2 regions of the Bacillus sp. SYZHCR11 genome follow, and region 1 is predicted to be linked to the other one. Evidence: riboswitches for the same ligand, from Rfam matches in the RefSeq annotation. Region 1 holds a riboswitch; the other holds the start of a gene.
The links. Region 1 has a riboswitch for lysine ahead of AC2CGA_RS07840 (amino acid permease). Riboswitches for the same ligand answer to the same signal wherever they lie in the genome.
Positions count from the first base shown of each region.

Region 2: linked by a shared signal. The riboswitch ahead of AC2CGA_RS12910 (aspartate kinase) and the one ahead of AC2CGA_RS07840 (amino acid permease) in region 1 are both predicted to bind lysine.

Region 1 is NZ_JBXUND010000002.1:226,684-234,014, reverse strand. Features, by position in the region: gene AC2CGA_RS07855 (LTA synthase family protein) at 1-1,711, opposite strand, end outside; gene AC2CGA_RS07850 (metal-dependent hydrolase) at 1,754-2,236, opposite strand; gene sspJ (small acid-soluble spore protein SspJ) at 2,420-2,560, shown strand; lysine riboswitch at 2,683-2,864, shown strand; gene AC2CGA_RS07840 (amino acid permease) at 2,975-4,387, shown strand; gene AC2CGA_RS07835 (class I SAM-dependent methyltransferase) at 4,440-5,354, opposite strand; gene AC2CGA_RS07830 (iron-hydroxamate ABC transporter substrate-binding protein) at 5,501-6,439, opposite strand; gene AC2CGA_RS07825 (FecCD family ABC transporter permease) at 6,687-7,331, shown strand, end outside.
Region 2 is NZ_JBXUND010000003.1:221,297-228,627, forward strand. Features, by position in the region: gene trxA (thioredoxin) at 144-458, shown strand; gene uvrC (excinuclease ABC subunit UvrC) at 601-2,373, shown strand; lysine riboswitch at 2,435-2,614, shown strand; gene AC2CGA_RS12910 (aspartate kinase) at 2,740-3,969, shown strand; gene AC2CGA_RS12915 (YslB family protein) at 4,016-4,462, opposite strand; gene sdhC (succinate dehydrogenase cytochrome B558) at 4,759-5,367, shown strand; gene sdhA (succinate dehydrogenase flavoprotein subunit) at 5,401-7,161, shown strand; gene sdhB (succinate dehydrogenase iron-sulfur subunit) at 7,164-7,331, shown strand, end outside.

The sequences.
Region 1 (7,331 bases):
TATAAATATGGTCATTCGTGATAAAGCTGCCGTTTCTCAGCACCGCAAACGGAGTCCGCTCTCCGGAAAACAGATCATTGCCGAACTGAATGCTGCCTTTCGTTTCAATGCCGAGCAGGTGAAGCAGCGTCGGCCTTACATCAACCTGTCCCGCGGCCGAAGCAATCGTTTCGGGCGCACGGTCGGTCACCCCGGGAATATGAATGATAAACGGCACGCGCTGAAGCTGAACCGTATCAAACGGAGTGATTTCCTCTTTTCCTAAGAATTCGGCAAGTCCTTGATTATGGGCTTCGGATATACCGTAATGATCTCCCATCAGGACGATCATCGCGTTGTCATACAGCCCTTCTTTTTTCAGCTTCTTGAAAAAGTGTTTCAGAGCCTCATCTTCATAGCGGACCGTCGTCACATAGCGGTTTAATAACTCGCTGCTTGTGTCCGGTTCCTCAATGAGCTGATCCTGTTGATCAATTTCAAAAGGGAAATGGTTGGTCAAAGTCAGCAGACTTGCGTAAAACGGCTGCGGAAGCTTCTTTAATTTTTCCGCTGACTGTTCGAGAAACTCCTTATCCTTCAGGCCCCAGCCTGTTGAATTTTCCTGTGTCACCTTAAATTCATCCGCGTCGAAAAAACGGTCGATTCCGAATGCCCCGTACATCTCATCCCGATTCCAAAAGGCTTTATGATTGGCATGCAGAACGGCTGAGTAGTATTGATGATCTTTTAACATATGGTACATCGTATTGAACCGGTGGCCGCTTTTTGTAAAAAAAACGGCGCCGCTTGAAGACGGATACAGCGAATTCGCAGTAATGAATTCTGAATCTGATGTTTTTCCCTGTTCAGTCTGCTGATAAAAATGAGTGAAGTCATAACTTTTTTTTCGCAGTTTGTTTAAAAACGGGGTAATCTCCCGTCCGCTGACCCGCTCATCCATTACAAAACGCTGTGTTGATTCGAGCGTAACAAAAATCACATTGCGCCCCTTTGCAAGCCCGAATTTTGAATCGGACGGCCTGCTGTAGCCGGCTTGAGTGTAATTCGCGACCGCCGCAAGGCTGTCTTCATCGGCGAACGCTTTAGCCCCTGCATTCAGCGTCTGCGAAATGGTGTCATACAAATGAAAGTGGAACAGGCCGATTCCTTTTACGAGCGCTTCACGATCAAAAGGGTGCTTGAACAGCTTCGGCTGCTCGGCCTCAGACAGCGCAAGGTTGCACAGCATGAGGCCGGCTGATGCCCACGCATACGCTTTAACGGTACGGGCGCCCGCTTTTCCTTTATCGGCTTTATGCCTTTTTCCAAGATAAAACAAAATCGCAATATCCAAAAATAAAGCGATATAAAGCGGGTGAAACAGCTCTTGGACGCTGCTTCCCATATCACCCATATTGCTTGCCTGAAACAAAACCGGTATGGTGATAAAATCAATATAAAACCCGTAAAACACCGTATTCGCGATTAAAATTCCCGTCAGCATCACATTTGCCGAAAGCAGAAAGATCCGCTGTTTTTTTTCCGTCAGCAAGAGGGCGATGCCGAACAGCGGCACAATGAAGCTCAGCGGATTAATAAGGAGCAGACATTCCTCAAGAACCGAATTGTTCTGCAGACCGAAACCGAGCTTATACACGGCATAGGTTTTCATCCACATGAACAGGATGGACAGGCATAAAAACCGATGATTGCTGAAAAAGGTTTTCTTCATATGTATGACTCCTCACCCTAAAAGCGAAAAGACGCTTTTTGTTTAAGAGATGCGGCCGTGAACCAGTTCGTATAAATAATAGCAGGATACAATCGTTAAGCCGGCCAGCACAAGCTGCTCCGAAAAGCTCCCCGTTCTCATATAAAGGGGAAGACGGAAGCGGATGGCGGACGGAAACAGCAGTTTAATGCCGTTGACGGTCCATGCGTCAAGTACAAGATGGCTTGCCATTCCGATCATCAGTCCGGCGGAAATGCTCGGATTCGGAATATACGAGGCCGTAATGAAAAACATAATAAGCATAAACAGCAGGCTGTGTGTAAACGTTCTGTGCCCGAACACCGTGCTTACGACTTTGGACAGAACGGGCAGCGTCCTGCCGATTTTGCTTTTCGTATGGCATATGTCGGGAATCAGCGCCCCGAGGGCACCCGCTGAGGTCATAAGGACCGGATCATACCCGTAATAATACGCAATTGCGGAACAAGAAGCGATGCCTCCCATGATGTGTGTTTTTCCTGTCATTTTTCGCTTCTCCTTTTTATTTTTGCCAAAATCCCCTGAATTACAAATATATCAAGAGAATGCATGTTTGATCAACAAACTTTACCTGTTCCGCCAAAAGGAAGGAGACGCGGATTCCGCATATTCTGCCGCGGAAAAAGACACATTATAGGTGTACCTATATTTGATAAAGAGGTGATACAGATGGCTTTCTTTAACAAAGAAAAAGGAAAAAACAGCGATAAAAACAAAAACGTCATTCAAGGCGCGCTTGACGACGCCAGTGCAGCTCTGAAAGACGATCCGCTTCAAGAAGCTGTTCAAAAGAAAAAAAACAACCGCTGACCATATAAGACGGGTAGGGCGAACGCTCTATCCGTTTTCCATCTAATATTTCCCTTTGACAGATCTTTTTATCTCTGATAACCTCTGAGTAGAATTGAATGATAAAAATCCTCACTCTTTCTCGGTGAGGTAGAGGTTGCGCTTGATGATGAGTCGCACATGCCAGGCTGATAAGGGGCCGCAAAACATGTGTTAAAGGCATCAGCGCCGAAGTGTAAAGAAAGCCGATCCTTCTTTATGCTGGGACTGTATCTGAATAAGTGCAGGACTGCCGCGTGCTTTTTCGCGGAGGGCTATCCGGAGATCAAGGGTGTGTGTGTTTCTTTAAGCATGGACTTTTGTTCAGGCTTTTTTTGCGTGTAAATATGGTCTCGGGGTCTGGTCCGTACGAATGAACAACCAGGAGGTACAGGAATGGAACAGACGAAAAAATGGGGTTTTTGGTTATTAACGGCGTTTGTCGTAGGAAATATGGTAGGCTCGGGCATCTTTTCGCTCCCGAGTACGCTCGCAAAAATCGCGAGCCCGTTCGGCGCCACATCGGCATGGCTTTTAACGGGAGCCGGTGTGTTAATGATCGCGCTGGTCTTCGGCCACTTATCCATCCGCAAGCCTGAGCTGACGGCGGGGCCGCAAAGCTATGCGCGTGCGCTGTTCAGCGATCGGAAAAAAGGGAATGCTGCGGGCTTCACGATGGTGTGGGGCTACTGGGTGGCGAGCTGGATCAGCAACGTGGCGATCATCACGAGCCTTGCCGGATATTTAACATCATTTTTCCCGATTTTAACGGATAAGCGTGAAATGTTTTCGATCGGCGGTCAGGCGGTTACGCTCGGCCAGCTGCTGACGTTTGCCGTATGTACGGTTTTATTATGGGGCACTCACACAATCCTCGTCACCAGCATTAACGGTGCGAGTAAATTAAATTTCGTCACGACGTTTTCAAAAGTATTAGGATTTATCTTCTTTATCATTGCAGGTTTGTTTGTATTTCAAACGTCGTTTTTCGATCATTTTTATTTTCCTGTTCAAACAGGTCCTCACACGGTTGAGGGAATCGGCGGACAGATCCACAATGCGGCGATTTCAACATTATGGGCGTTCGTCGGAATTGAATCGGCAGTCATTTTATCCGGGCGCGCCCGTTCGCAGCGCGACGTGAAACGCGCCACCATTACCGGATTATTGATCGCGCTTGGCATCTATATCATCGTGACATTGATTACGATGGGCGTGCTTCCGCATGGTAAGCTTGTCGGCTCGGAAAAACCGTTTGTTGACGTATTGTACGCGATCGTCGGCAGCGCGGGAAGCGTCATCATGGCGATTCTGGCGATTTTGTGTCTGTTCGGAACGATGCTCGGCTGGATTCTTCTCGGTTCTGAAGTTCCGTATCAAGCGGCGAAATCAGGAGACTTTCCCGCTGCTTTTGCAAAAACGAATAAACAGGGAAGCCCGGTTGTGTCGTTAATCGTAACGAACGTAATGTCACAGATCTTTATCTTTTCGGTTATTTCCCGGACGATCAGTGACGCGTTTACGTTTTTAACGACGGCGGCGACGCTCGCTTATCTGATTCCGTATCTCGTGTCAGCGTTTTACAGCCTGAAGCTCATTTTTACGGGTGAAACGTATGACGAGATAAAGGGTTCAAGAGTAAGAGACGGTATCATCGCCATCCTTGCCTGCATTTATTCTTTTTACGTCATTATTACCGGAACGGCCGATTTAACGACCTTTATTCTCGGTATCGGGCTGTTTTTCGTCGGTTTGCTGTTATATCCTTTCGTCTCAAAGAAATTTGCAAACAACAGACCATCGGTATGACAAAAAGACATCTCACGTCTGTGAGATGTCTTTTTTTGTTTGCGGCAGCGGATTACTTTTTGACGGCGTGTATATAATGAATGGTCTCAAATGAGGTTAAATGGTCAGTGCGTCCGCTGAAAAAACGGTCATTGACGTCCGCCGGAGATACATGTTCATAAATAAGCAGACCTGATGATTCTAATATTTTTTCGATTTCTTTATAACTGAAACACGATAACATCGGTTCTCCGCCTGCTGCAGCCATTTTCACCATGTTTTCCACTCTGTTTGACAGTCCTCTTTCTTCAAAGAGCGACTCATCTGCATAATCAAACACGATAGAGCTTCCCGGCGGGACTTCGGCAAATAATTGTGTGAGCAGGCGGGCGAGATGCTCTTTTGTAAGGTAGTATGACACACCGAGCAGGCTGAAAAAGGTTTTTTGGCGTGAAAAACCTTCCTGATACAGACGGCTGAAAGAAAGCGAAGCGGCGAAGTCCATCGGTACAAAATGAAGATGATGGGAAATGTCGAGATTCAGATGTTTCAATCTGTTTATTTTGTCTTCCTGTGAAGCGGGATGATCAATTTCAAATATGTCTAACGCGTTTGTTACCTCAGGATGCCTGAAACAGAAAGTATCGAGCCCCGCGCCAAGGATAACATACTGTTTGGCCCCGAGCTTCACTTCATTCAAAAGCACTTCTTCACAATATGCGGCACGGGCTAACGGTGTAGGAGACAGCTGTACTTGAGTCACCCATTTTAAGATGTCATCCGGTTGGCCTTGAAGCCTCTGTGCCATGTCTTTACTGAAAAATGATATACCTTGAATCAGATGATCGCGGATGTCCGAATGCTCTTTTTCGGAAATCAGATCTTGTGCCATAAAATCATCAAATATCACCGGGGTGTCGTATTTACTGTGGTACGCCCTTCCGAAAGCGGACAGCAGGGAAGTCATACTCGCCTTGTTTTCTTTCATATAAAGATCCTCCGTTATTTACATCAATCTCCGGCCGGGAGAATCTTATTATACATGTTAATCCAAAAATGTAAATTATAACATAAATAAATTTTTTTGTCAAGTTTTAAGCGTAATAAAAAGCCGCTGTGACAGCGGCTTCGGGGTTACTTCGTTAAGCTTTTTGTGATGTAGTCGAGCTGGCCTTCAAGTGAGATCGGGTCTGAGAAATAGAAGCCGATCGGATCAATGCGGTAGACATGGTTTTGTTTGACGGCATCGAGGTTCTTCCAGATTGAGCTGTCAAGCACGCCTTTGTCGTCACCGCCGGCCTGCCATGGCCCCATAAAGATGTAGTCTCCCGCGAAGTCAGGCAGTTTCTCGAGTGAAATGCTGGCGTAGCCCGGCCCTTGATTAATGGCTTTTTCCTGCGTCAGTTTTGTGGCCTTCAGCCCGAGTTTGTCATAAATGATGCTTCCGCCGCGGCCGAAGTCTTTACCGAATACATAGATGTCTTTTCCGTTTGTCTGCATGATGGAGATGGTTTTTGAGCCGACCGCTTTTTGAACCTTTGTTTTAGCGGCAGCGGTTTTCTTATCCCATTCAGCCAGCCATTTGTCTGCTTTATCTTCAGTGCCTGTCATTTTCGCAAACTCTTTGAATTGATCAATGTTGCTGAGCTTGTCATATTTAATGGCGATGGTCGGCGCGATTTTTTCCAGTTTTTCAATATCGGCGCCTTGTGTCGTCCAGACAACGATTAAATCCGGCTTTAAGTCAATGATTTTTTCAACGGACGTGCCGTCGCCGATGTTTGTGACACCTTTTGTTTTCCCTTTGTAATAAGGGTTTTTAAATACGTTTTGCGGCGCGCCGACAACATTGATGCCGAGCTGTTTAAAGTCGCCGTAGTAGCCGTCAGCCATGACGACGACCCGTTTCGGGTGCTTCGGAATTTTAATATTGCCGTTTTCGGCTTTATACGTGATGGTTTCTTCTTTTTCAGAAGAACCTTTTGTGTCTGAAGAATTGCCGCATGCGGCCAAAGCGGCGAAGAGCAGCACGGCAATCAGCGCTGCGCCGATTTTCTTGTATGTATGGAACATCTGACATTCCTTCTTTCATAAAAATTAGTGATAAAGAGAATCATTATCAGTGTGATTATATCACTGCTTTCATAGAGAAGCACGCTCTTTTTAAAGAAAAACTTTCTTTTTTTATATGAAATTAGGTCTATTAAATGAGAAGATAAAAGTGCTATACTGAAACAAGTCATTGATAATCATTATCATTACCATTCTTGTTTTGAGAAAGGAAGAACGAGTGTTGGGTCTATTGAAAAAGAAACAGACAATGACGGCTCAAGGGGCATCAGGGAGTGAAATCCAGTGGACGGCGCGTTCATTCCGGGCTGCTGTGCTGCTGTGTGCCGGTATTGCGGTTTTATTGATCGGCGCCGCTCTGTCTGTTTCCATCGGAGCTGCCGATATTCATCTGCGGACGGTGTGGGATGCTCTCTTTCACTTTCAGCCGCAAAATACATCTCATCAAATCATACGCGATCTGAGGCTGCCGAGAACCGCCGCCGCCGCGCTCGTCGGGGCTTTTTTAGCTGTGTCCGGAGCGATTATGCAGGGGCTGACGCGGAACCCGCTTGCTGAGCCTTCCATTATGGGCGTGACGTCGGGGTCAGGATTTGCGATCGCATTGGCATTTGCTTTTTTTCCGGGTCTGTCTGCGGCGGGACTTGTTTTGTGGTCCTTTGCGGGAGCGGGAATCGGAGCGCTTATTGTGTTTGGCATCGGCCTGTTTTCAAAAGGCGGTCTGACACCGGTGAAGCTCGCGCTGGCCGGTACGGCAGTCGGCTATTTCTTAACGGGGCTTTCAAGCGCGATTGCGATCCGTTTTGATGTCGCCCAGGATGTGAAGTTCTGGTATGCCGGAGGAGTCGCTTCCGTCAAATGGGAAGGCGTGCAGCTGCTTTTGGCGGCCGGGGTT
Region 2 (7,331 bases), on a different contig from region 1:
GCCCGCCGCCCGGTTATAATACACTGTATAAATAAGATTATTTCCGGCGGGTTCGGGAGAAAATAATATAAGCATTAAATTAGCATGAACGAATGGGAGATGCTATACTAAAAATCATCATTTGACAATTGGAGGAATAACAAATGGCTATCGTAAAAGCAACTGATCAATCGTTCTCAGCTGAAACAAGTGAAGGTGTCGTATTGGCTGATTTCTGGGCTCCTTGGTGCGGACCTTGTAAAATGATCGCGCCCGTTCTTGAAGAGCTTGATCAAGAAATGGGAGACAAACTGAAAATCGTCAAAATCGACGTGGATGAAAACCAAGAAACTGCCGGTAAATACGGCGTCATGAGCATCCCGACACTTCTCGTGCTAAAAGACGGAGAAGTCGTTGAAACATCTGTCGGCTTCAAACCGAAAGAAGCTCTTGAAGAGCTTGTAAACAAACATCTGTAAGCCGAAAGCTTCCGTTACGGCAGGGCGATTCCTTTGAAAGGGAATCGCCTTTTTTGATCTTCCAAAAGCTGAGAATGGAGAAAAACAAATGTTCGTGATACACTGAATGGACACGAGAAATGAATGTAAGGAAGGGTAACGTATGAATAAACAACTGAAAGAAAAGCTGGCCCTCCTTCCCGATCAGCCGGGCTGTTATTTAATGAAAGACCGTCAAAAAACAGTCATCTACGTGGGGAAAGCGAAAGTCTTGAAAAACAGGGTGCGGTCTTATTTCACCGGTTCTCACGACGCGAAAACCCAACGGCTTGTGACGGAGATTGAGGACTTTGAATATATCGTGACTTCCTCCAATCTTGAAGCGCTTATTTTGGAAATGAATCTGATTAAAAAATACGATCCGAAATACAATGTCATGCTGAAAGATGATAAAACCTATCCCTTTATTAAAATCACCCATGAACGTCATCCTCGGCTGATTGTCACCCGGAATGTCAAAAAAGACAAGGGACGCTATTTCGGCCCGTATCCGAATGTGCAGGCGGCGCGGGAAACGAAAAAACTGCTGGACCGCCTTTACCCGCTCAGGAAATGCTCAAAGCTTCCGGACCGCGTCTGTCTTTATTATCATCTCGGCCAATGCCTCGCCCCATGTGTAAAGGATATATCTGAGGAGACAAACCGCGAGATTGTTGAAGACATCACCCGTTTTTTAAAGGGAGGGCATAACGAAATCAAAAAAGAGCTTGAAGCGAAAATGGCAGAAGCGGCCGAAAAGCTTGAATTTGAACGGGCTAAAGAATTCCGCGACCAGCTTGCTCACATCGAATCGACGATGGAGAAGCAGAAAATGACCATGAATGACCTTCTGGACCGCGATGTGTTTGCATATGCCTACGATAAAGGCTGGATGTGCGTCCAAGTCTTTTTTATACGCCAAGGAAAACTGATCGAACGCGATGTCAGCATGTTTCCGATGTATCAGGAAGCGGATGAAGAGTTTCTGACCTTCATCGGCCAGTTCTATTCCAAAAACAATCACTTTCTGCCTAAGGAAATTCTGGTGCCTGACAGCGTTGACAGGGACATGATCGGCGAGCTGTTGGAAACCGCCGTGCATCAGCCGAAAAAAGGTCCGAAAAAAGAGCTGCTTTTGCTTGCGCACAAAAATGCGAAAATCGCCCTGCGGGAAAAATTCTCGTTAATCGAGCGGGATGAGGAACGGTCAATCGGTGCAGCCGAACGGCTCGGCGACGCACTGAATATTTACACCCCGCATCGGATTGAAGCGTTTGACAACTCCAATATTCAAGGCACAAACCCCGTATCGGCCATGATTGTCTTTATAGACGGAAAACCGAATAAAAAGGAATATCGCAAATATAAAATTAAAACCGTAACAGGGCCGGACGATTACGGCTCAATGAGGGAAGTCGTCAGAAGAAGATACACGAGGGTGCTCCGCGAAAATCTTCCGCTGCCGGATTTAATCATCATTGACGGCGGAAAAGGGCAGATTAACGCGGCGCGCGACGTGCTCGAGAATGAGCTCGGCCTTGATGTCCCGGTAGCGGGATTGGCGAAAGATGATAAACACCGGACATCGAACCTTTTGATCGGCGACCCGCTTGAACCGGTGTTTCTGGAGCGGAACAGCCAAGAGTTTTACCTGCTTCAGCGCATTCAGGACGAAGTTCACCGTTTTGCGATCAGCTTTCACAGACAGATCCGGGGAAAAAGCGTCTTTCAATCCGTTCTGGATGATATCCCCGGAATCGGCGAAAAACGCAAAAAAATGCTCTTAAAACATTTCGGATCTGTCAAAAAGATGAAGGAAGCAAGCCTTGACGATATCAAAAAAGCCGGTGTGCCGGCCGCGGCGGCCCAGCTGCTGTTTGAAAAATTAAAAAAATAGTATTGTGCTTTTCTGAAAAATCTGCTAGAATGTGAACTAATTTCATAAGATCGTGTTATATGGTGAAGATAGAGGTGCGAACTTCAATAGTAAGCCTTTGGAGAATGATGGATTCTGCGAAAAAGGCTGAAAGGGGAGCGTCGCCGAAGTGTATCACATCCCATCGGTGTGATTTGCTGGCCTTGCATTAAATAAATGTAAGGCTGTCAAGAATTCATTTTCTTGGAGGGCTATCTCGTTGTTCATAATCAATCGTACTGATATGAAAAAGCAATGAGAGCTATTCCTCTCATTGCTTTTTTTATTGTGGACAAAACGCTCTTTTCTCCTCACCCGCACGAACCAAAATGTAAAGGGTGGTCTAGTATGGGTCTTATCGTACAAAAATTCGGAGGCACTTCCGTCGGCTCTGCCGAAAAAATTCAAAATGCCGCAAATCGCGCCATTGCTGAAAAGCAAAAAGGCCATGATGTCGTAGTCGTCGTTTCGGCAATGGGAAAATCAACCGACGCGCTCGTTAACCTCGCGGCTGAAATCACATCTGAACCAAGCAGACGCGAGATGGATATGCTTTTGTCTACGGGGGAGCAGGTCACGATTTCGCTTTTGGCCATGGCGCTTCAGGAAAAAGGATATGACGCCGTCTCTTATACGGGCTGGCAGGCGGGTGTCCGCACGGAAGCCGTTCACGGCAATGCGAGAATTACGGATATTGATATCACGGCGATTCGTTCGCAGCTTGCAGAAGGCAAAATTACAGTCGTTGCCGGTTTTCAGGGCGTAACGGAAGACGGCGGCATCACGACGCTCGGACGGGGCGGTTCCGATACGACGGCGGTCGCTCTTGCAGCAGCGCTGGAAGCGGATAAATGCGACATTTATACAGATGTTCCGGGCGTATTTACGACAGATCCGCGGTATGTCCGGTCAGCGAGAAAACTGGCGGGGATTTCTTATGATGAAATGCTGGAACTTGCAAATCTCGGAGCGGGTGTTCTTCACCCGCGGGCGGTTGAGTTCGCGAAAAACTACCAAGTGCCTTTAGAAGTGCGGTCAAGCACGGAACATGAAGCCGGAACATTAATTGAGGAGGAATCATCAATGGAGCAGAATTTAATCGTCAGAGGAATTGCATTTGAAGACCAGATCACAAGGGTGTCCGTCACGGGCCTTGCAAGCGGACTGACAACACTTTCAACAATCTTCACCGCGCTGGCAAAACGAAACATCAACGTTGACATCATTATTCAGACACAGTCGGATGATGGGGAAGCGGATATTTCTTTCTCAGTGAAAACGGAAGATGCCGCCCAAACGGTCGCCGTGCTTGAAGAATATAAAAACGCGCTTAACTATGAAAAAATTGAAACCGAAAGAAAACTGGCGAAAGTCTCCATTGTCGGGTCGGGCATGGTTTCAAATCCCGGCGTCGCCGCGGACATGTTTGCCGTACTGGCGGAAAAAAATGTACAAGTCAAAATGGTAAGCACATCCGAAATAAAAGTATCAGCGGTTGTCAGCGAAAATGATATGGTGAAAGCGGTCGAAGCGCTTCATGATGCGTTTGAGCTGTCTAAACAGCCGTCTGCCGTATAAACGGGCAGGCAAAAAGGCGGGACTTTTGAGTCACCGCCTTTTTCAATTATACAGGGTCCTTCATATCCCATTTTACAGTCAGGACGACTTTATCCGCTCTCTTTTTTACCTGTTCATAAGATTCTGCAATCTGATCGTTCATCAATTGAATCTGTTCGGCTATAAAACCGGCTTCAAGCTGGAAACAAGGCTCTTTCTGATGTTTGAGCCTGCTGGATACGAGCGGTCCTTCCAGTTCAAATTCCAGTTCTTGTTTTTTCGATCCTGCGTTTGTCAAAGTTCCCCAGCCGGCTTTTTCAAAAAAGGCGGGGATTTCTTCCCACGATTGAAGAGGAAATTTGCGGGCGAGGCGTTTTCCCGCCCAATACATCATCGATGAATGATCCGGACCGAGGATATCCGGAAGCACGATTTCCCGGATTAATTCGTAGCCGTATGCGCTGACGTCGAGTTCAGTTAAAGGTTCTAAAGCTGCTTCATAATTATTCTTCATATTATGTATTCCCCTCTCTCCTTCGTTTATTATAGCTTAAACAGGGGGGAGGATTACAGGATGATCCTATAAAACACGCGAAAAAATGTGAGAAAGATATCGCAGGAAAATAAAATTTTCCCTCCAGATAATCAATTCCGAAAATTATAATTTATGTACACGTTTTCTTGACGCCCTTTTGAGGGAGGAGTAAAATGAAATTGTCAATAAATTTTAATAAAGTGCTTACAATTGAAACGAAGTGGGGGCAGAGATTTTAGTACATTTCGCACTTAAATCAAACAGGGGGTAAAGTAATGTCTGGGAACAGAGAGTTTTATTTTCGAAGATTGCATTCCTTGCTCGGTGTTATTCCGGTCGGCATCTTTTTGATCCAGCATTTAGTCGTCAACCAATTTGCCGCAAGGGGAGCGGATGCGTTTAACAAGGCGGCCGGCTTTATGGACAGTCTGCCGTTCAGGTATGCGTTAGAAATTTTTATTATTTTCTTACCTTTAATTTATCATGCGGTTTACGGTGTGTACATAGCATTTACTGCGAAAAACAACGCTGGCCACTACAGTTATTTCAGAAACTGGATGTTTGTGCTTCAGCGTGTCACTGGTATTCTCACCCTTATTTTCGTCAGCTGGCATGTGTGGCAGACGCGGATTGCCGCGCAGATGGGCGCTGAAGTCAACTTCGATATGATGGCGAATATTCTGAGCTCGCCGTTTATGCTCGGTTTTTACATTGTAGGCGTTTTATCGGTCATTTTCCACTTTTCAAACGGCTTATGGTCTTTTGCGGTCACATGGGGGATCACGGTTACGCCGCGTTCTCAAAGAATTTCGACTTACGTGACGCTGATTATATTTTTAGCGCTTTCATACGTAGGTTTAAAAGCGATTTTTGCGTTTGTGTAAGAGAACTAGATTACTAGAGGGAGAGGGGCTATCATGAGTCAATCAAGCATTATCGTAGTCGGCGGGGGTCTAGCCGGCCTCATGGCGACAATTAAAGCAGCGGAATCAGGCACGGCCGTTAAATTGTTTTCCATCGTTCCGGTCAAACGCTCTCACTCGGTCTGCGCGCAGGGCGGGATAAACGGAGCTGTCAACACAAAAGGGGAAGGAGACTCTCCGTTTGAGCATTTTGATGACACGGTATACGGAGGCGACTTTTTGGCAAACCAGCCTCCTGTAAAAGCGATGTGTGAAGCGGCGCCGTCCATTATCCACTTATTGGACCGCATGGGGGTTATGTTTAACAGAACGCCGGAAGGGCTCTTGGACTTCCGCCGTTTCGGGGGTACACAGCATCACAGAACCGCTTACGCGGGAGCGACGACGGGTCAGCAGCTTCTTTACGCACTGGACGAGCAGGTGCGCAGATATGAAGTGGCGGGTCTCGTCACAAAATACGAAGGCTGGGAATTCCTCGGCGCCGTTCTTGACGATGAGCGCACGTGCCGCGGTATCGTAGCCCAAAATCTGACCAATATGCAAATCGAGTCATTCCGTTCTGACGCCGTTATTATGGCGACGGGAGGACCCGGAATCGTATTCGGAAAATCAACAAACAGCATGATCAATACGGGATCTGCCGCATCAATCGTCTATCAGCAGGGCGCTTATTATGCAAACGGCGAATTTATCCAAATTCACCCGACAGCAATCCCGGGGGACGATAAACTGCGTCTGATGAGTGAATCGGCGCGCGGCGAGGGCGGTAGAGTCTGGACGTACAAAGACGGAAAACCTTGGTACTTCCTCGAGGAAAAATATCCGGCTTACGGAAACCTCGTGCCGCGGGATATTGCGACACGTGAAATCTTTGACGTGTGCGTGAATCAGAAACTCGGCATCAACGGAGAAAACATGGTGTATCTCGATCTGTCGCACAAAGATCCGAAAGAGCTTGACGTTAAGCTTGGCGGCATTATCGAAATCTATGAAAAATTCATGGGTGATGACCCGCGCAAGCTTCCGATGAAAATTTTCCCTGCCGTTCACTATTCGATGGGCGGACTGTGGGTTGATTATGATCAGATGACAAGCATCCGCGGACTGTTCGCAGCGGGTGAATGTGATTATTCAATGCACGGAGGAAACCGTTTGGGGGCGAACTCTCTGCTTTCCGCCATCTACGGAGGAATGGTGGCCGGACCGAATGCGGTGAAATATGTTTCCGGACTTGAAACATCAGCGGAAGACCTGTCTTCTTCATTATTTGATTCCTATGTGAAAAAAGAAGAAGAAAAATGGGCCGATATCATGAAGATGGACGGCGATGAAAATGCCTACGTGCTTCACCGTGAGCTCGGAGAATGGATGACGGCCAACGTCACGGTGGTCCGCCACAACGACAAGCTTTTGAAAACAGATGACAAAATCCAAGAGCTGATGGAACGCTTTAAGAAAATCAATATCAACGATACGACAAAATGGAGCAACCAAGGGGCGATGTTCACCCGCCAGTTCTCCAATATGCTTCAGCTTGCCAGAGTCATCACGCTCGGCGCATATAACCGAAATGAAAGCCGGGGAGCGCACTATAAACCGGATTTCCCTGAAAGAAATGACGATGAGTGGCTCAAAACGACGATGGCTAAACATGCCGGTCCGTTTGAAGCTCCGGAATTTGAATATCAGGATGTCGATGTATCACTGATTGCGCCCCGTAAACGCGACTACTCGAAGAAGAAGGTGGCGAAATAATCATGAGTGAGAAAAAGATACGGTTTATCATTACACGCCAGGATACGCCCGAAAGCGCGCCATACGATGAAGAATTCGAAATCAATTACCGCCCGAATCTGAACGTGATTTCCGCCCTGATGGAAATCCGCAGAAATCCCGTGAATGCAAAAGGAGAGAAAACCACTCCG